4 regions of the Massilia sp. CMS3.1 genome follow, and region 4 is predicted to be linked to each of the others. Evidence: predicted binding sites of a transcription regulator. Region 4 holds the regulator's gene; each other region holds the start of a gene.
What was found. The regulator sigma-54, encoded in region 4, starts transcription at its own class of promoters, with help from an activator protein. The targets are predictions, from matches to a motif close to TGGCANGNAANCTGCTTT.
Positions count from the first base shown of each region.

Region 1: a site for sigma-54 is predicted at 3,072-3,089, ahead of ACHAC9_RS20810 (PEP-CTERM sorting domain-containing protein). Genes of this name have one in related genera too.
Region 2: a site for sigma-54 is predicted at 1,931-1,948, ahead of pepA (flocculation-associated PEP-CTERM protein PepA). Genes of this name have one in related genera too.
Region 3: a site for sigma-54 is predicted at 1,667-1,684, ahead of ACHAC9_RS19655 (PEP-CTERM sorting domain-containing protein). Genes of this name have one in related genera too.

Region 1 covers NZ_JBIMES010000016.1:20,200-25,219, forward strand. The annotation lists gene ACHAC9_RS20785 (spermidine synthase) at 1-557, shown strand, start outside; gene ACHAC9_RS20790 (hypothetical protein) at 609-845, opposite strand; gene ACHAC9_RS20795 (DUF2254 domain-containing protein) at 797-1,657, opposite strand; gene ACHAC9_RS20800 (hypothetical protein) at 1,761-2,099, opposite strand; gene ACHAC9_RS20805 (hypothetical protein) at 2,343-2,804, opposite strand; gene ACHAC9_RS20810 (PEP-CTERM sorting domain-containing protein) at 3,134-3,877, shown strand; gene ACHAC9_RS20815 (response regulator) at 4,177-4,914, shown strand; gene ACHAC9_RS20820 (TonB-dependent receptor domain-containing protein) at 5,017-5,020, shown strand, end outside.
Region 2 covers NZ_JBIMES010000006.1:131,135-136,154, reverse strand. The annotation lists gene ACHAC9_RS11840 (HprK-related kinase A) at 1-710, shown strand, start outside; gene ACHAC9_RS11835 (nucleotidyltransferase domain-containing protein) at 707-1,795, shown strand; gene pepA (flocculation-associated PEP-CTERM protein PepA) at 1,999-2,856, shown strand; gene ACHAC9_RS11825 (nitroreductase family protein) at 3,069-4,148, opposite strand; gene ACHAC9_RS11820 (ThiF family adenylyltransferase) at 4,145-5,020, opposite strand, start outside.
Region 3 covers NZ_JBIMES010000014.1:6,059-11,078, forward strand. The annotation lists gene mutS (DNA mismatch repair protein MutS) at 1-621, opposite strand, end outside; gene ACHAC9_RS19640 (response regulator) at 734-1,177, opposite strand; gene ACHAC9_RS19645 (hypothetical protein) at 1,229-1,405, shown strand; gene ACHAC9_RS19650 (hypothetical protein) at 1,389-1,529, shown strand; gene ACHAC9_RS19655 (PEP-CTERM sorting domain-containing protein) at 1,714-2,352, shown strand; gene ACHAC9_RS19660 (LysE family translocator) at 2,372-2,998, opposite strand; gene cphA (cyanophycin synthetase) at 3,006-5,020, opposite strand, start outside.
Region 4 covers NZ_JBIMES010000008.1:85,405-90,424, forward strand. The annotation lists gene lptA (lipopolysaccharide transport periplasmic protein LptA) at 1-280, shown strand, start outside; gene lptB (LPS export ABC transporter ATP-binding protein) at 277-1,044, shown strand; gene ACHAC9_RS14485 (RNA polymerase factor sigma-54) at 1,060-2,526, shown strand; gene hpf (ribosome hibernation-promoting factor, HPF/YfiA family) at 2,589-2,945, shown strand; gene ACHAC9_RS14495 (enoyl-CoA hydratase/isomerase family protein) at 3,068-4,153, shown strand; gene ACHAC9_RS14500 (NADH:flavin oxidoreductase) at 4,165-5,020, opposite strand, start outside.

The DNA of each region.
Region 1 (5,020 bases), on a different contig from region 4:
GCCTGGGCAGCGCGGCGCTCACCAAATTCTGCTACCGGCGCTTTCCCGGCGCCCGCATCACGGCGGTCGAACTCAACCCGAACGTGATCGCGATCTGCCGCGCCCTGTTCGAGCTTCCGCCGGACGACACGCGGCTGAACGTGCTTGAAATGAACGCGCTCGACTTCGCGCTGGACGCGCGCAACCACGGCACGGTCGATGCGCTGCAGGTCGATTTGTACGATCAGGATGCGCGCGGCCCGGTGCTCGACACGCCCGAGTTTTATCGGGGCTGCTTCGACTGCCTGCGGCCAGGCGGCATCATGACCGCCAACGTGTTCGGGGAAGTCGGCAACTACGGCAAGAACCTGGAAGCGATGAGCCAAGTGTTCGACGCCGTCGTCTGGCTGCCCGAGGTGCACGACGCGAACATCGTCGTCATCGCTTTCAAACACGCGCCGCAGATCGATTTCTCGGTGCTGTACGACCGTGCGGGCGAGATCAAGCGGCGCCTGAACCTGCCCGCGAAATCATGGGTCGAAGGGCTGAAGGAGTGGATGCGGGATCAGCACGATTAAGAACCGCTGACGCTGCAATGCGACGCCGGGGGAAATAGCTCGCCTGCGTCGTCAAGCTTGGTCGCCCCAGTAATCCGCATGCCGGCGACGCAGTTGTTCGTAGTCCGGCGCGAAGCCGAGTGCGCATTCTGCGCGGGCCATTGCCAGAACGGCATGACGGCGGGCCACGGTGTTCATGTGGGCATCACCGCAACGGCCAAGCTCGCCCAAGACCCGCTGCACGCGCATCGCTACCTCGATCAGACCGGCGCCATCGCGCGCGATGGCGGGGAATACATCGTCGAACATGTCGTCCATCGACAAAACGGGCACTTCGATCCGATCGTATTCGGGTGTGGCCGTTTCGGTGGGACTTGCCCGTGGAGCGAACTCAGGATCCCAATCGCGGTACCGGAATCGTTAATGCCGGGAGATAAAGCGCGGCAAGCGATTTCGGCCAACACAACCAGACCGAAACGCGGGTCGTCGTCGAATTGGCGAAGCGGGCCGATGATGAAGGCCTTGCGCAGGAGCCCGGGCTCGATCGGCCCACTTTGCCCGGAGTCGGGCAGCACGTAGCCAAGCGGGCGTGACGCTACGATCATCGCGCCCGGCACGCAACCGAGCGTGATGCGAACCTTGTGCTTTGTCGCGATGCGTTGGAGTGCTGCCATGTCGACACGCTGCAGATACCCGTTCGTGTCGCTGTGGAAGCCCAGGCCGCAGACCGGACCACTGGCGGCCAAGCCACCCAGGCTTGGTCCCTGCCTGCGCCGACCCATGGCCTGGGCAGTTGCCTGTTCCACCTTGGCCATCACCGCGCCGAGCCGGCCCAGGCACGCAATGCTGTCGACCCAGCGCACGAACACCACGATCACGCCGGCGAGCGTCGGCAGCGTCAGTACGAACAGGGTGAACCGGCCTGCCTTGCCAAAGTAATCATTGGTCGTCGCACTGAGTCCCACGATAGCGAAAATGAAGGCGCCGACGAAGATCGACAGTGCATTCTGGGAAACATCGTCTGCGACCACCAACGGGAAGGCGCGCGCGGTCGCCGATTGCCCGGCCGACGCATAGGCCGCCACCATCGAGGCAACGGCAAACGTGGCCACTTCGAGCATACTGGCCGCAATGACCTTGAGAAGGTCGATGACGGAGCCCTGAGCGATTTAGGGCACTTTCCAGTCAACCGGGATGTTGCATTAGCTCCCAAGCTTCGCATTCTTAGAAGCAGCTACTACCAGACTTCGAATAGGGCGTCGGCACGACCGCCGTGCCTCGCGCTGCCATATGGCGGAAAGCACGGTGCGCGGTCGCCTCGTCACAGCTCTCCAAGCTCAGGCGCATGACCTCGCGCGCGGTAAGCTTGCCCGCCGCGACCTGCCCTGCCAGCTCGGCTTCGCGGGGCGTTGCGGCGCGCAGCAGGTAAGTCTGGTGTTCGACCGTGCCGAGGCCGCCCTCGAAGGCGCGCGCCAGCGGCATCAGGCCTGGCAGATGGCCCGACGTGCGCAGGCCCGGTGCCTTGGCCTGGCGCAGCGCCGCTAGGTAGGTCCCGGGGGTCATGGTGCTTTCGGTGATCTTCAGGAAATCGACGCCTTCGCCTGAAGCTGGTCGAGTGCCTTGCCGACTTCTTCGGGCGTGCCGACTTCGAGCGTGCCCTTCTACATGGTTTGCGTCCTTCCAGCTTTGGACCGGAAGCGAAAATCGTAAGGCCGGCCATCTTGCCGTCGGCAATCTGCTGACCTCATGCGAGCACCGTATCGGAAAGGTCCCCCGCGCAGTCGCGCACCGACATAATGCCGTGCGCTAAGTACTTGACCGGGAATAAATGTGAATTTTGGCAAACAGAACCGGATGCGGTGCAAGGCGGCGAGTGCGCCGCAGTGCGAGCACTGCAAGTACGAGGCAACGCAGCAACGCGCCGGTTCTGGCAGCCAAAAACACATTTATTTCTGGGCGAGTACTTAGGTACAGGGGCAACAACTGCCTGTTTTCTTCGATCAGCGCCTCGTCGTCGCCGAAGTGAACATGGGTGTCCCACAAGCCGGGCATCAGGTATTTGCCCTGCAGTTTGATTAGTTTTTTCGGAGCATAGCGCTTTAGCTGCGCGTCCTTGACGACAGCGACGATGGTATCGCCTCTTAAGAGCACGGACTGTTCCGTTGTACCGGTTCCCACCTCGACGTCGATCAGGGTGGCCTGGGTCCCTGCGAAGTTGATGACGATTTTTTCGGCGGCGTGGACTGCCTCGAAAAGACCTGCGGCCATCAATGCGGCCGAGAGTTATTCAGTGAATGCAGTGCAGAATTCCGGAACGTGTATATCTGAGAACTTTACACCGCATAAGCTGTCTGGCCCTGGCCCCGGCCCCTCGACTCTGCATCCTCACCAGCATGCACGCTAATAACAATTCATAGCAGCCAGCAACGAAGCATCAATACTAGAAATTCTATTAAAAATAACCGATTGTCGAAAAATATTACACATCAGCCCATGCTAGGCATACTCTTCACGCATACGCCCCGTATTTACAAGTGGCACGCATATTGCTCTGAAATCGCTGCCAGCATTGGCATACAACTCTTGGGGAGAGAATTGTGTCACATATCATAAAAACCGCCTGTGCACTTGTTATTGCCATGTCGTTCGCAGGGCCTGCAGCAGCTGTCCCGATTGTGCTGACATTTGAAGGGGTGGGTGACCGTGCCTCCGTCAATGATTTCTATAATGGCGGCAGCGATTCTGCAGGCAACCGCGGCACGAACTACGGGATTTATTTCTCGACTACTAGTCTAGGGTCGATCGATCGGAATGCAGGCGGTACGGGAGAATTTGCCAACGAACCTTCAGCGAGCACCATTGTCGCTTTTTTGAGTGGCGGCGCGGCCACCATGAATGTAACTTCCGGCTTCGATACGGGTTTTTCCTTCTTCTACAGCAGTAGCGAGAACGGCTTTGTCAACGTGTACGATGGCCTGAATGGGACGGGCAAGCTGCTCGCATCGCTGGAGCTGCACGACAATATCGATAATTGCAGCGGCGACCCCAGCGGCCTGTATTGCCGGTTCAGCCCGATCGGTATGACATTCGACGGTATCGCACGGTCAGTCGATTTCGGCGGCGCCACGAATAATATCGGCTTTGACAACATTACCCTCGGGAGTTTTGTTCCGGGTACCCCATCCGTCCCGGACATTCCGGACGAACCAGACACGCCTATCGATCCGGATAACCCCACCGGTCCCGACAACCCGACCGAGGTCCCGGAACCGGCAACCCTCGCCTTGACTGCACTAGGATTGGCCGGTCTGGCCGCAGGGCGCCGCCATAAAGCGAAATAAATCCCGGCTCCATGCCGGCCGCGGGCCAGTCCGGATGGTCCGCATTTCTCTAGTAAATGCCCGCAGAGCAGCTGCGCTAAGGAAATACATTACTTGTGTTCAATTGTCAGGAGGCGTATTTTTGAACCGCATCAATAGCGATGCAAAAATACTATGACTGACCCACCGAAATCACCTTCTTCCATATAAAGTTGAATGAACATTCATGGACGCCGTAAAAATATTCCTAATCTGAAATACGTAGATTAGCCAGATATGGGGGGAGGCTGCGATGGCGAAAATTCAACATGGAGGGTGTTATGACGGTCCGTGTCCTGATCGTTGAAGATCACACGCTGGTACGTGAGGCACTGGGTTCGCTCGTGGCGGGACTGCCTGGTTTCGAGGTGGCGGACACCGTCTCCGACGGCAAGGGGGCCATCCGCGCCGCCACTGTCTTGCAACCGGAACTGGTGCTGATGGACCTGTCGATGCCGGGAATGAGCGGCATGGACGCAGCCACCGAAATTCGGCGCCGCTTTCCCGATGTGCACGTCGTCTTTCTCACCTTGTCGCGCGATGAAAAATTCGTGCGCGAAGCATTTGGAATGGGCGCCGATGCTTATCTGCTGAAAGGCGCGTCCCTGGAAGAATTCGAATTGGCCTTGCATTGCGTGGTCCAGGGAAAGAAATACCTCAGCAGCGAATTGTCGGCCGCGATGGCAACCGGAACGCACTTCGGACATAGCGCAGAGCCAGGTTCATCCTGGAAAAACCTGAGTGGACGCGAACGCAGCATTCTCAAATTAATTGCCGAGGGAAATACCAACCGCAGTGCTGCCGAATATCTCTGCATTAGCACCAAAACGGTGGAAAAGCACCGTTCCAGCCTGATGCGCAAACTCGGCTTGCGCAGCGCCGCCGAGCTCGCCGTGGTCGCGATCGACATGGGCCTGGTCGAACGTGCCAGTGTTGCCGGTCCGCGCCGGCGCGCCATGCCGGATCCGGGGATGACGCCGGCGCCCCTGCGTTCGGACGAATCGGGTCTGTTCTGCTGAGCGGCCGGACTGGGCCGTGAAAAGACTGACATCGAGCGCCATCGACGCAGCAAGCCTGCTTGCGGTCAGCGTCTGCCTGTTGGCGGCGCTTGCCTGGCGGGCATCC
Region 2 (5,020 bases), on a different contig from region 4:
GACTGCGGCGCCTGGTCAAGCCCCAGGTATTCTTCCATTACGATGGCATGGCGCCGTTCCAGCCGCTGCCGCTGGCCCAGGTGTACCCGATGTTCGAGTGGGCGATGAACTGGTGCGTCTCGAGCCATGCGCACTCCTGGCTGGTGATCCACGCCGCGGTGGTCGAAAGGGAAGGGGCGGCCGTGATCCTGCCGGCCCCGCCGGGCTCCGGCAAGAGCACCCTGTGCGCCGCGCTGGTGGCGCGCGGCTGGCGCCTGCTGTCCGATGAATTGACCCTGATACGCCTGGAAGACGGGCGTATCGACCCGGTGCCGCGTCCGGTCAGCCTGAAAAATGGTTCGATCGACGTGATTCGCGCCTGGGCGCCCGAGGCCCACCTGTCGCCCCCGGTCGCCGATACGATCAAGGGGACGGTGGCGCACATGCGCGTCCCTGGCGCCAGCGTCGCGCGCGCGCAGGAGCCGGCGACGCCGGCCTGGATCGTATTCCCGAAATGGCGCGCCGGTGCGCCGGCGGAGCTGGTGCCGGTGCCGCAGGCACGGGCTCACCTGCGCCTGGCCGAGAACGCGTTCAATTACAGCCTGCTCGGCGCCGCCGGTTTTACGACGGCCGCCCGCCTGATCGACAGCACCCGCACCTTCGATTTCAGCTACGGCGCGCTCGACGACGCGATTGTCGTGTTCGAGCGCCTGCTGGCGGAGCGTCCATGAACACCTTGCCACTGCTGACCCGGGTACTGCGCGAGCCCGCGTCGATGGCGGCGTTTGACGCGCCCGACTGGGAATTATTGCTGCGCCAGGCGGGCGCGGCGGACCTGGGCGCCACGCTGGCCTTGCTGGCCGAAGAGCACGGCGTGCTGGCGGCGTTGCCGGAACGCGTGCAGCGCCGCCTGGCGTGGTCGCGCACGGCATGGGAACGCCATACCCAGGCGGTACGCTTCGAAGTGCAGCAGGTCCAGCGCGCATTGGCCGACACCGGCTTGCCGCTGCTCCTGCTCAAGGGTACGGCCTACGTGGCGGCAGGATTGCCGGCGGCAAGCGGGCGCCTGTTTTCGGATATCGACATCCTGGTGCCGAAGGCGGCGCTGCCCGACGTCGAAAGCCTGCTGATCCTGCACGGCTGGGCGGCCGGCCACCACGACGAATACGACCAGCGGTATTACCGCGAGTGGATGCACGAGCTGCCGCCGATGCAGCACATGCGCCGCGCCACCGTGATCGACGTGCACCATGCGATCCTGCCGGAGACGGCGGCGGTACGGCCGGACCCGGCACTGCTGCGCGCGGACGCGCGCGCCCTTCCCGGCGTGCCGGGCCTGCAAGTGCTCGCGCCGTGCGACATGGTGCTGCACAGCGCCACCCACCTGTTTTCCGAAGGCGAGTACGACCACGGCCTGCGCGACCTGTTCGACCTGCACCGGCTGCTCTGCCATTTCGGCGCGGCCGAGCCAGGCTTCTGGCAGGCGCTCCCTGGGCGCGCGCGCCAGCTCGAGCTCGAGCGTCCGCTGTTTTACGCGCTGCGTTATTCCATGGAGCTGCTCGGCACGCCCGTGCCGGCTGCAACCGTCGCCGACGCCGACGGGGGGCGTCCGAACGCGGCCTTGCTGGCGCTGATGGATGCCTTGTTTCGCAATGCGCTGCGGCCATTCCTGCCTGGCAGCGGCAGTGTGCTCGCTCCCGCGGGCGACAGCTTGTTATATATACGCGGCAATTGGTTGCGCATGCCACCGCTGATGCTGGCGCGCCACCTGTTTCACAAAGCTTTCTTGTCTCCGGGAAATGTTAAATCTATTTGAGAAAAATGTTTTAATAACATTAAAATTCTTACAAGAAATTTTTGTGACATTATGCTGTCGGGTTTTTTTACACGGTGGTTGAGCTAGATCAAATTACTCGACATAAGTTCCTGATTTCAAAAGAAATTAATAGGCTGGCACGGCACTTGCTAATAGCAGAGTGTGTTTGCCCAACCTATTAACTTAAGCGAGGAATCTGAATCATGAAATTTCTGAAGAAACTGGCCTGTGCCGCAGCTGTTGCAATGACCTTCGCCGGCAGCGCCAGCGCCGCGACCGTGTTGAACAACTGGGTCTTCAACCCAACCGGCGGCGGCTTCGCCAGCGGTCAGACGGTCAAGGAATCGCTGGATGTGAACGGCAATGCCTTCATCCAGATCACCCCAACCGGCGGCACCAGTTTCTCGTTCACCGAGCACGCTGTGTTCAACATCGTCCAGGCTGACGCCAACGGCGCGCTGTTCCCTGTGAACTACCCAGGCGGCAACATCACCGCAACCTTCGTCGGTGCCGGTAGCGGTAACTTCAGCGGCGCCTTCTCGTTCTCGGGCGGCACCATTCGCATGTATCAGAACGAAGTTAACAACCAGTACGCCAGCACGAACGGCTTCTACGGCGCCAACCTGGGCGAGGAAATCGCTACCTTCACCGTGATGGCTGGCGGCGGTGGCCTGGTCGATGCAAGCGGCTCGCCAACCAACAACGGTCAAGTGACCGTGTTCGCGAAAGCCGACGCTGGCTCCCTGGACGCTGGCTACTTCTTCCGTGAAAACGGCGACGACCTGTCGCTGGAATCGGTGATGGCCTTCGCCTTCACCAACGCCAACACCGTCGGCCGCCCAGACGCCGTGCAAGTGAGCGAAATCGCCTGCGAATTCGCCGGTTTCACCGGTGCTGGTTGCAACGGCACCGCCTACGCTAACGGCCCAGGTAACATCTTCCTTGGCAACAACGGTCAGTTCAAGCTGGCTGAAGTGCCAGAGCCAGGTTCGCTGGCCCTGTTCGGTATCGCCATGCTGGGCGCCGGCGTCATGAGCCGCAAGCGCGCAAAGAAGGCTTAATTGCCCTCTGAGCAGCACCTGAAGGACTGAAAAAGAGCGGGCTTGCCCGCTCTTTTTCATGAAGCAATAATTTTTTGCAAATAAAATAAGACGCGAGTTGCTGGGCAAGCGCTGGCGGTCACAAAAAAGATCTTCCAAGCAGGGAAATGAAAGCAAAAGCGGCGATGACCATCAGGTCATCGCCGCTTTTTTTGTCATGAGTCTGGCTGGGCTCAGCGCTTCATCAGCTCGGCGACCGGGCGCCGCACCGAGCGTGCTTCGGGTGCCGGGCCATAGCCGAGGCGGCCCATGTAAACCGGGAACAGGCTGTCGTTGAAGATCAGGGCCTCGGTGTCGCGCTGCAATGCTTCGGCAGCAGCGGCCAGCTTCGGCTGGGCCGTGAAGCGCGTGCCTTCACGTGCATACTTCGAGAAGATCAGCGGCGTCATTTCCGGCTGCATGTACAAACCGAGCGTAGTCATCGTCAGCCAGAAGCGCTGCAGCGCGCGGCCCGCGGCCACGTAATCGTCGATCGATGTCGGGGCATTGTGCGCCTTGAGCACGAAGTGGGCGGCGCAGGCCATGCCGGGCGCCAGGTCCATCTGCAGGCGCGGCGCCCAGGTGCCCATTAACGTGTTGACGGTAGACATGCGGCGCCAGCTGACCATCGCCCATTTCATCAGGTGCAGCGTCATCGCGTCGACGCCGAGCGCATCGGCCGGCACTTTGTCCGGGCTATGCGTGCGGTTTTTCCAGTCGATGATGCTGCGGTGGGTCTCGAAGGCTTCCGGCATCGTCAGGCGCAGCCGGGCGTTATTGAACATCAGTTTGGCTGCCTGCCATTTTTGCCCACGGCTCTCGAGCCAGGTGAGCGAATACGCCGGCGCCACGGTCGCCGCCAGGATGCGTTTGTGTTCGTCCGTGAGCGCTGTCGTGCGCATCGGCCGGCGCTGCACGGTGCGCTTGTCGATCACCTCGATCAGCGGGCTGCGCACTACCGACGAGTCGTTTCTGAAACGCACGTCGAACACCGGATGCGTGGCGCGTCCCTCGGGACGACGCCCAACGTCGGCGCGCAGGCCGTGGCCGCTGGCGGCAATGGCAACCGTCTCGAGCAGGGTGCCGAAAGCGATCTGGCTCGGGTGACCGTCGAGGTCGTAGACGCAGTGGTCGCGCGTATCATAGGCATGCACGGCCAGGTGATCCGGCGCCACGATCTCGAAGCGCCAGGTCTGCATGTTGTCGCCGCTGGGCGCCCAGCGCGCCAGTTCGAGAATCTGTTCGATCGTACCCGCCTTGATGCTGTCGTTCATGCTGTCACTCCCGCGGCTGCCAAGTCCTTGGCCAGTTGTTTCTTTCCAATTTTAATCATCAGGCGGTGCAGCGGATTCCTGTTGCCGCCAGGGCGCCAGGTGCGCACCAGTTTGTTGCGGTAGGCATCGAACTGGATGCCCCAGGGCGCCGCCAGCACGCGTCCGCGTCCCAACAGGATCTTTAACGCTTCGGTCCCCATCACGCCGGCGCACAACTGGCAGGCCATGATGGTCGAGGGGCCGCGGCGCTCGACAAAATTCACCGCTTCCGGCACCACCAGGTAAGGACGGTGCAGGCCGGCCGGCGCCAGGCCGACCACGAAGTGGACGGCCTTGTCCGTTTCCGGCAGATCTCCCCACTGGAAATATTCCTCGAACGTCATCTGGCCCGGCAGGAAGTTCAGCAGGGCCGCCCCCATGCCCAGCGGCGCCACGGTGCTGGCGGGAATGCCGAGCCGGGCGCACAGCGCGAAGGTTTTCTGGCGGATATCGAAGGCAAAGAAGTCGAGCGCATCGACATACATGTCGCAGCCTTCGAGGAAGGCGTTCAGGTTGGCCTCGTTGATACCTTCCGCAAACACGTCGACTTCGCATTCGGGATTAATGTCGAGCAGCATGCGGCGGATGACGTCGACCTTCGGCTGGTTCAAGGTCGAGACCATCGCCCCGACCTGGCGGTTAAAGTTGGGAACGTCGAAGGTATCGAAGTCGGCGATGCGGAATTTCGTCACGCCCAGGCGAGCCAGGGTCAGCGCATGAACGCCGCCGACGCCGCCGCCGCCCGCAATCGCGACCCGCTTGCTGCGTAGCAGCGCCTGCTCCTCCCGCGTTACCCAGCCAATATTTCGGGAAAAAGCCTGCTCATAGCGGAA
Region 3 (5,020 bases), on a different contig from region 4:
CTCGAACAGGTTGCCGTCGTCGGCGCGCAGGATTTCCGCCGGCGCGATACGCTCGAGCTCTTGCGCCAGGCGTGCGCCCACCGTGCGCTCGTCGCCCGAGAATTCCGTCAGGCGCAAGGCGCCGCTGGCTAGCGACAGCCAGGCGAGACCGACGGTGACCGACTTGCGTCCGGTGAGCGTGTACAGGGCCAGCAGGGAGCGCTCGGCTTTTTCGGGCAGCAGATCGGAATCGGTGAGCGTGCCGGGCGTGACCACGCGCATCACCTTGCGCTCGACCGGACCTTTACTTGTCGCCGGGTCGCCGATCTGCTCGCAGATCGCGCACGATTCGCCGAGCTTCACGAGTTTGCCGAGGTAGCCGTCGAGCGAGTGGAAAGGCACCCCGCACATCTTGATCGGGTTGCCGCCGGCCGAACCGCGCGCGGTCAGCGTGATGCCGAGGATGCGCGCGGCTTTCTCGGCGTCCTCGTGGAACAGCTCGTAAAAGTCGCCCATGCGGTAAAACACCAGCATGGTCGGGTAATCGGCCTTGATGCCCAGGTACTGGGCCATCATCGGGGTGACTTTCTCCGACGTTGCGCGTGCGGCAGCGGCGTTGATTTCGGTAGGGACGGTGGTCATGTCAATCGTGTTCGGGAAGGCAGGGCGGCAGCCGCGCCAGGACCGTCATTTTACAGCCATTGGCTGGGCAGCAGGATGCCGGACCGGCATGCGCCCGAGTAGCAGAACAGAATCAGCTGCGCAGCAAAGCCATGATCGTGTCGAGCTTGTAAGGCTTGGTCGTAAACAGATAGCGTCGCTCGCGGTTTTCCATCAGGGATGGGACCGTATACCCGGAAGTCAGGACAACTTTGATCCAGGGGAAGAACTCGGTGACGGCATCCGCCAGCTGCAAGCCGTTCATGCCGGGCATCATGACGTCCGAAAATACGGCATCGATGTCGGCGTCCTGCCCCAGGATCGTCAACGCTTCCTTGGCCGAATTGGCGACCACGACGTCCAGTCCGCGGCTGCCCAGGAGCGCCTCGGCCAGGTCAGCGAGGTCCGCTTCATCGTCGACGACCAGCACTTTGCGTACCAGGCCGGCTGCCTTGCCGGCTGCTGCTTCATCGACGTCGTGCGAACCCGCGAAACCGGGCGGAACAGCCTTCGAAAACGACCAGCGGACATTCGGCATACCGACCACAGCAACTCCCAGGACAGATCGCGTGCCACCCAGGCGGGTGGAATGAAGAAAAATACAAGTATGAATGATTTCAGGCTTGTGCTGCAAACAATTGCCGGCGTAAAGCGTGCTCATGGGCATGACATAAAAATATTCGATCGATTCAGGCTTGATTTCAGTGGAATCGCCAAAATCCCACTAGCATGGGACATCCGGGAGCGCCGTGGTCGGCATCATTGAACACGGCCATGACTGCGCCAACGAGGCGTGGATGGGGGAGTGCGACGCGACCATCCGGGCGCCGCTGTCTCCTTCGCGGGTGGAGTGGACGCTCGACTTCGAGTTGCGCTATTTCGGCAGTTGAACCCTGCATTTTTTGGCGCCGTCCCGGCCCCGAGCGAATGCTGTCACCCGGCCTGTATGTCGGGGTAATTTACACCTTGCTTCACTCGGCGCCGACGGGGTTTGGTAAGTGCCTGATAAGGCGCGTCTTTTGGATGGTGGAACGAAAATTGCTTCTATGTAGACGCCAATAATAAGGAGAACCCATGCGCTACGTGCGACGTCTTGCCGCTTTGATCATCACCGTCTGCGCTTGCGCCAGCGCCTCCGCCGCCGTCATCACGGCGACCAACACCACCTACGGTGTCATCGACGGCAGTGAAGCAACGCGCGTATTGGCCGTCGATGTGCACGGCACGATTACTGACGTGAACATCACGGTCGAATTCTCGAAGTGCGACAATCCGCCAATCGGCCCGAATGGCCGTGCTTGCGTGGGCCGTGGCTCTCCCTTCGAAAGCGAGTTCTCGCTTGTCCTGGTCGGACCGAACGGCCAGTCTGCCACCCTGGTCGATTCCTTCGACACCTATACAGCTGGCACTGTAGGGAGTGGCGTCGGGCGCGTGCTGGTGACGTTCGACGACGAAGCCGCGGCCGCTGCCGGTCCGCGTGTGCGGGCGGGCACCTTCCGCCCGGAGGACATGCTCTCCGCTTTCGATGGCATGGACTTGTTCGGCAGCTGGACCCTGTTCTTGCAGGACGACTTCCCCGCCGATCCGCTCGAATTCTTCTCGACGTCGCTCGAGATCGCCTACGAGCCGGCGCCCGTGCCGGAGCCGGCCACGCTGGCAATGCTCGGCCTGGGCCTGGGCTTGATGGGAATGCGGGCGGCGCGCAAGCCTTGATCCGCTCAGCGCGACACGATCAGCGTGACAGGATCAACTTCGCGCCCAGCGCAATGAACACGGTCCCGGCCAGGCGGTCGAGCCATTTGCCGGCACCGGGCTTGCGCTCGAGCCAGGCGCCCACGGAGCCGGCAAAATAACCGAGCAGGCCGAACAGGATCGCCGCCTGCAGCGTGAAGGTCAGGCCCAGCGCCAGCATCTGTCCCGGCACATTGCCGTGTGCCGCAATCACGAACTGCGGCAGCAGCGACAGGAAAAACAGCACCACTTTCGGGTTGATGGCGTTTGCCAGCAGCCCTTTCATGAACAGGCTGCGCAGCGACTGCGAGGGTTCTTTCGCGCTCGCTGCCGACTGCCCGCCCGTGCTGCGCAGCGCGCCGATTCCCAGCCAGACCAGGTACAAGCCTCCGCCGATGCGCAGCAGCGTGAACGCGGTCGGGGAGGCGGCGATGATCGCGCTCACGCCGATCACGGCGAGAAAAGTGTGGCTCAGGCAGCCTAGCGCGCAGCCCAGGCCGAAGACCATGCCTTGTTGACGACCCTTCGACATGCCGAGACCGAGCACCATCAGGTTGTCGGGGCCGGGGGAGGCGGTGAGCAGGATGGCGGCGAGCAGGAAGCCGAAAAATTGTTCGGGTGCGAGCATGGTTGAATTATTTTGCTTCCGCGACCCGCTTGGTGATATGCGCCAGCGCCGCATCGACCTGGTCGATCAGGATCAGGCACAGGTCGCCCTCGGTCAGGCGCGCCAGGGCCCGGTCGATCGCGACGAACTCGCCATTGATTTCCTCGACATGGCTGGTGCGCGTGGCGCCAAGCAAACCTTGGCGCAGCAAGGCCACGACTTCGCCGTCGGGACGTCCACGCTGGCACTGGTCCTGGTACAGCAGCACGTCGTCGAACGCCTTACCCAGGATTTCGGTCTGCTGGGTGATGTCCTGGTCGCGCCGGTCGCCGGCGCCGCTGATCACGGCCAGGCGGCGTTTTGCCGGCATGTTCTCGACCGCCGACACCAGGGCAGCGATGGCGTCAGGGTTGTGGCCGTAGTCGGCGATCAGGGTCGCGCCCTTGTAGTCGAACACATTGAAGCGCCCCGGCGCGTTGTCGCTCTCGCCGACAAAGGTTTTCAGGCCGAGGCGCATCTTGTCCCAGTCCAGGCCCACGGCCCAGGCGGCACCGACCGAAGCCATCACGTTCTCGACCTGGAAGCCGATGGCGCCGCCGCGGGTGATCGGCACCTCCGCCAGTGCAATCTTCGTGTCAAGCTTGCCCTCGGCGCAGACCAGGACACCATCTTCCACGTACACGACGCGCCGGCCCTGGGCGCGGTGCATGGCGATCAGCGGGTGGCCGCCGTCCTGGGCGAAGAAGGTGATGTCGCCTTTCGTGTTCTCGGCCATGGCGGCGACGACCGGATCGGCTGCATTGAGCACGGCCATGCCGCCGACCTTCACGTTCTGGACGATCACGCGCTTCAGGACCGCGAGGTCTTCCAGCGTGGTGATGTAGTTCAGGCCGAGGTGGTCGCCTGCGCCGATGTTGGTCACGACCGCCACTTCGCAGCGATCGAAGGCCAGTCCTTCGCGCAGCAGGCCGCCACGGGCGGTCTCGAACACGGCGGCGTCGACGTCCGGGTGCAGCAGCACGTTGCGCGCGCTGCGCGGACCGCTGCAGTCGCCGCTGTCGATGCGCCGGCCTTCGATATACACGCCGTCGGTATTCGTCATGCCGGTGCGCAGGCCGGATGTGGTGAGCAGGTGCGCGATCAGGCGCACGGTCGTCGTCTTGCCGTTGGTGCCGGTAACGGCGACCACCGGGATACGGCCGTCGTCGCCCTTCTTGAACATCATGTCGATGATCGCTGCGCCGACATCGCGGCCCTTGCCGAAGGAGGGCGAGAGGTGCATGCGCAGCCCCGGCGCGGCATTGACTTCGACGATGCCGCCGTGTTGCTCTTCAATCGGTTTGAGGACGGAATCGCACACCAGGTCGACGCCGCAGATATCCAGGCCGACCATGTGCGCGGCGGCGATGGCACGCGCGGCGACTTCCGGATGGACGTCGTCGGTGACGTCGGTGGCCGCGCCGCCGGTCGACAAATTCGCGTTATTGCGCAGCACGACGCGGCGGCCCTTGGCGGGCACCGAGTCCGCTTCCAGTCCTTGCTTGGCCAGGCTGCCGAGTGCGATGTCGTCGAAGCGGATCTTGGTCAGCGAGGTCGAATGCCCGTTGCCGCGGCGCGGGTCGAGGTTGACCTGGTCGACCAGCTGGCGCACCGTGTGCACGCCGTCGCCCACCACAATCGGCGGATCGCGGCGCGCGGCGGCGATCAGCTTGTCGCCGATGACGAGCAGGCGGTAATCGTGGCCCGGCAGGTAGCGCTCGACCAGGATGTCGTCGCGGAACTCGCTCGCCGAGTTGAAGCCGGCCGTGATCTGTTCCTTGGTAGTGATGTTGACGGTCACCCCCTTGCCCTGGTTGCCGTCCTTCGGCTTGATCACGACCGGCAGGCCGATCTCTTGCGCGGCAGCCCAGGCGTCGTCAGCATCAAGCACGACGCGCCCGAGCGGCACCGGCACGCCGGCGGCGTCCAGCAGGCGCTTGGTCAGTTCCTTGTCCTGGGCGATGGTCTCGGCGATGGCGCCGGTGGCGTCGATCTCGGCGGCCT
Region 4 (5,020 bases):
CCTGTGGATGGAAGGCCAGGCCGAGCGCATCGAATACGACGAGCGCCAGGAACTGGTGAAACTGTTTTCGAAGGCGATCGTCAAGCAGCTCGAAAACGGACGCCTGACGAACGAACTCGATGGCGCCTACATCTCCTACGACAGCCGGCGCGAAGTGGCGACCGTACGTAACGACGTCAGCGGCGAAAGCCGTGTTGGCGGCGGACGCGGCACCCTGATCATCGCGCCGCGCCGCGCGGCGCCTGGGGCCGCGCCCGCACCGGCGCCGGGAAAGCCATGATGATGAAGGATATGCCCGACAGCCGCAGCACCCTGGTCGTGCGGGGACTGCAGAAAAGCTACGGCAAGCGCCTGGTCGTGCGCGACGTCTCGCTCGAGGTGGGCTGCGGCGAAGTCGTCGGCCTGCTGGGCCCGAACGGCGCCGGCAAGACCACCTCGTTCTACATGATCGTGGGCCTGGTGCCGTCGGACGCCGGCACCATCGAGATCAACGGCGCCGACATCTCGAGCCTGCCGATCCACCGGCGCGCGGTGATGGGCCTGTCCTACCTGCCGCAGGAAGCGTCGGTGTTTCGCAAGCTGACGGTGGAAGACAATATCCGCGCCGTGCTCGAACTGCAGCGCGACGACAATGGCAAGGCGCTCACGAAAGACGCCATCAACACCCGCCTGGACTCCCTGTTAGGCGAACTTCAAATCGAGAAGCTGCGCGAGAATCCGGCGCTCTCACTGTCGGGCGGCGAACGGCGCCGCGTCGAGATCGCACGCGCGCTGGCCACCAACCCGCGCTTCGTGCTGCTCGACGAGCCCTTTGCCGGCGTCGATCCGATCGCGGTGATCGAGATCCAGCGCATCGTGCGCTTCCTGAAGGAGCGCGGCATCGGCGTCTTGATCACGGACCACAATGTGCGCGAGACGCTCGGCATCTGCGACCGCGCCTACATCATCAACCAGGGCGCGGTGCTGGCGTCGGGACGTCCCGACGACATCATCGCCGACGAGTCGGTACGACGCGTCTACCTGGGCGAACATTTCAGAATGTAGGATTGAAACGGCGCCATGAAACAATCCCTGCAACTCCGGACTTCGCAGCACCTGGCGCTCACGCCGCAGCTTCAGCAGTCGATCCGGCTGTTGCAGCTGTCCACGCTCGAACTGCACCAGGAGCTCGAGCAAATCCTGTCCGATAATCCGCTGCTCGAGCGGCTCGACGATCCGCTCGACCATTCGGTGCGCCTGCTGGCCGACGGTGCGATCAACGATTCGCCGCCACAAGCCGAGGCGCCGGCCCCGGGTGCCGAGGAGGGCGCGCCGGCCCCGGAATCGGCCGATGGGGAAGGCGGCGCCGAGGTCGAGCGCGGAGAGACCGACGGCGACTGGGGTGAGCTCGGGCGCAGCTCGGGCGGCGACGGCGACGACGATGGCCGTCCGCAGCTCGGCGCCATCGGCGTGACGCTGCGCGAGCACCTGACGGAACAGGTGCGGGTGACGGGCGTGACGGACCGCGACCGCGTACTGGCCGAACTGGTGATCGACGCGATCGACGACAACGGCTACCTCGAAGAGCAGTTGGATGAGATCCACGCGCGCTTGCCGGACGAGCTGGACATCGAGATGGATGAATTGCGCTGCGCGCTGGCGCTGGTGCAAAGCCTCGATCCGACCGGCGTCGGTGCGCGCAGCGCGGCCGAGTGCCTGGCGCTGCAGATCCGCAGCATGCGCGGCGTGCCGCTGGTGACGCGACGCATGGCCTTGAAAATCGTCGAGGGTTATCTGACCTGGTTCGCGCAGCGCGAATTCACCAAGCTGAAAAAAGCGCTCGACTGCGACGACGAAGACCTGCGCGAAGCGCAAGCCGTGATCCGCCAGTGCAATCCGCACCCCGGCGCGGCGTTCGCGTCGAGCGTGTCGGATTACGTCGTTCCGGACGTTATTGTCCGCAAATCGAAGGGCGGCTGGGCCGTCACGCTGAACAACGAAGTGATGCCGCGCCTGCGCGTCAACAACGTCTACGCCACCTTGCTCAAGCAGGGAAAAGGCGAAGGGCAAATGGGCGCGCAGCTGCAGGAAGCGAAGTGGTTGATTAAAAATATGCGCCAGCGCTTCGACACGATCCTGCGTGTTTCGCAGGCAATTGTGGAACGCCAGCGCAACTTTTTTAGCCATGGCGCGGTTGCCATGCGTCCCCTTGTGCTTCGCGAGATAGCTGATACACTAGGTCTGCACGAGAGCACCATTTCTCGTGTAACAACTCAAAAATTCATGCTGACCCCGCACGGCATGTTTGAGCTGAAGTATTTTTTCGGAAGCCACGTCGCCACCGAAGCGGGGGGCGAAGCATCGTCAACGGCGATACGGGCGCTTATTGCGCAGCTGACAGGAGCAGAAGACCCAAAGAACCCATTATCCGATAGCAAGATCGCGGAAATGCTCGGTGAACAAGGTATGGTCATTGCGCGCCGCACGGTTGCAAAATACCGCGAGGCACTCAAGATTCCTCCCGTCAGTCTCCGCAAATCCTTGTAACAGCGGCACCCACGCGTCCCAGGCGCGGTAGCGGAGTCCGCGCATTTATCTAAGGAGTGTGTATGAATCTCACCATCAGTGGCCACCACCTCGACGTCACCCCCGCCATCCGTGAATACGTACAGAACAAGCTCGAACGCATCACCCGCCATTTCGATCAAGTCATCGATTCCCACGTGATCCTCGCGATCGACAATCTCACTGAAAAAGACAAACGGCAAAAGGCCGAGATCAACTTGCGCCTGTCCGGCAAGATGGTGCACGTGGAGAGTGTGGCGCACGACTTGTATGCCGCGATCGACCTGTTGATGGACAGGCTGGATCGCCAGGTGATGAAGTACAAATCGATACTGAAAGACCATGGTCACGAGGCGCTCAAGCGCCGTCCTGAAGGCGGAGAGGCCACTGCTGCGTTCTGATCAGCACTGAGCACCGTCTGAACGAGGGCGCCGAAAGGCGCCCTTTTCAATTGGGCGTGGGCGCATGCACCCGCGACGCACGCGCTTCGGTAAAATGCATGTTTTTCCGTAAGCCGACCACCATGACCGACCATGTCCTGACCCGCGTTGCCAACGGCACCGGCGTGATTACGCTCGACCGTCCGAAGACCTTGAATTCTCTCTCGCTGGCGATGGTGCGGCGCCTCACCGCCATCCTGCTGGCCTGGCGCGACGATGCATCGGTCGCCGCGGTCGTGCTCACCAGCAGCAGCGAAAAAGCACTGTGCGCCGGCGGCGACATCCGCTTCTTCCATGAAGCCGGCCACGCCACCCCGCCAGGGGGCAGCGCGCTGCTGGAAGATTTTTTCACCGAAGAATACGCGCTGAACCACCTCATCTACTTCTATCGGAAACCGTATATCTCGATCATGGATGGCGTGGTGATGGGCGGCGGCATGGGCATCGCCCAGGGAGGTCCCGAGAGCGGCCTGCGCATCGTCACCGAGCGCACCAAAATGGCCATGCCGGAAGTGAACATCGGCTTGTTCCCGGATGTCGGCGGCAGCCATTTCCTGTCGCACGCGCCGGGTCAGCTGGGCAATTACCTGGGCCTGACGGGCTTGACGATGGGTGCGGCCGACGCCTTGTATGTCGGACTGGCCGACGTGTTCGTGCCGGGTGCGCAGTTGGGCGAACTGAACGCCCTGATCGGGAACACGCCGGGCGCGCAGCTGGCAGGCGCCATCCGCGCGCTCGGTGCGCGTTTCGCTGCGGATGCCGGCGACAGTCCATTGAAAGCGCAGCGCGCCGCGATCGACCTTCACTTCGGCGCCGCTTCGGTGGCCGCGATCATGGCCTCGCTGGAAGGCGACGACAATCCCTTCGCGCAAAAGGCATTGGTTGCGATGCGCCAGCGCTCACCCTTGATGATGTGCGTGACGCGCGAGATGCTGCTGCGCGGCGCATCGATGAACGTGGCCGATTGCCTGCGCATGGAGCGCTCGCTGGTGCGCCGCAATTTCGAGCACGGCGAAGTGCTCGAAGGCGTGCGCGCGCTGGTGATCGACAAGGACAATGCGCCGCAGTGGAATCCACCGACGCTGGGCGAGGTAACGCCGGAGATGGTGGAACACTTCTTCGCGCCGGTGTGGCCGGAGCACGCGCATCCGCTGCGACATCTGGTCTAGGGTCGCCGGCCTCAGTCCATCTTGTCGAAGGCGAGCTCGCTCTCCTTGATATTCGCGATCGGTCCCAGGATCGCGCCGTCGAACTCGCGTGGCGCCCGTCCTTGCGCGAACAAGGCGGGCAGGTCCGGATTGGCCAGTGCGCCGCGCCCAAGCGCAACCACGTCGGCACCCAGTTCCAGCGCCTGGGCCGCGCGTTCGACGCTGTGCAGGCTGCCGTTGGCGATAATCGGTACGCCCGGCGCGTAGCGACGCGCCAGCGCAACCAGGCTGTCGGTGCCGCCTTCGAATGCCGGCTGCCATGCTTCGAATTCGGTGACGTGGATGAAGTCCGCGCCTGCCGCCGCCAGTGCAGAGAAGGTCGCTTGCGCATCCGCTTCGCGCCCGGCCCACTTGCTCGTGAAGTCGTTCACCTTGCCCTGCGAAATGCGGATACCGACAGGGACTTCGCCGCCGATCTCGGCCTTGACGGCTTCCAGCACCTCGACCAGCAGCGACACACGGGCACCGGTGTCGCCGCCCCAGCGGTCGGTGCGGCGGTTGGTTTCCGCAGTCAGGAATTGATCGAGGAGATAGCCGTTCGCCCCGTGGATCTCGATCCCGCCGAATCCGCCGATCCGCACCGCGCGCGCCGCTGCCGAGACGAAGCCCGCGACCACCTCGGCGATCTCGTGTTCATCGATTTGGACCGGCTCGGCATACGGCCCGGCGCCATGGTAGAAGCCCATCTGTTCGCCCTTGGGCCGGAGCGCCGATGGCCCCACCGTGTGGGAGCGGAACGGGTTCTCCTGGCTCAGCGCACCGGCATGCATCAGCTGGGCAATGGCAAGGCTCCCGTGCGCCGTGATCTCGCGCGTGATGGCTGCCCAT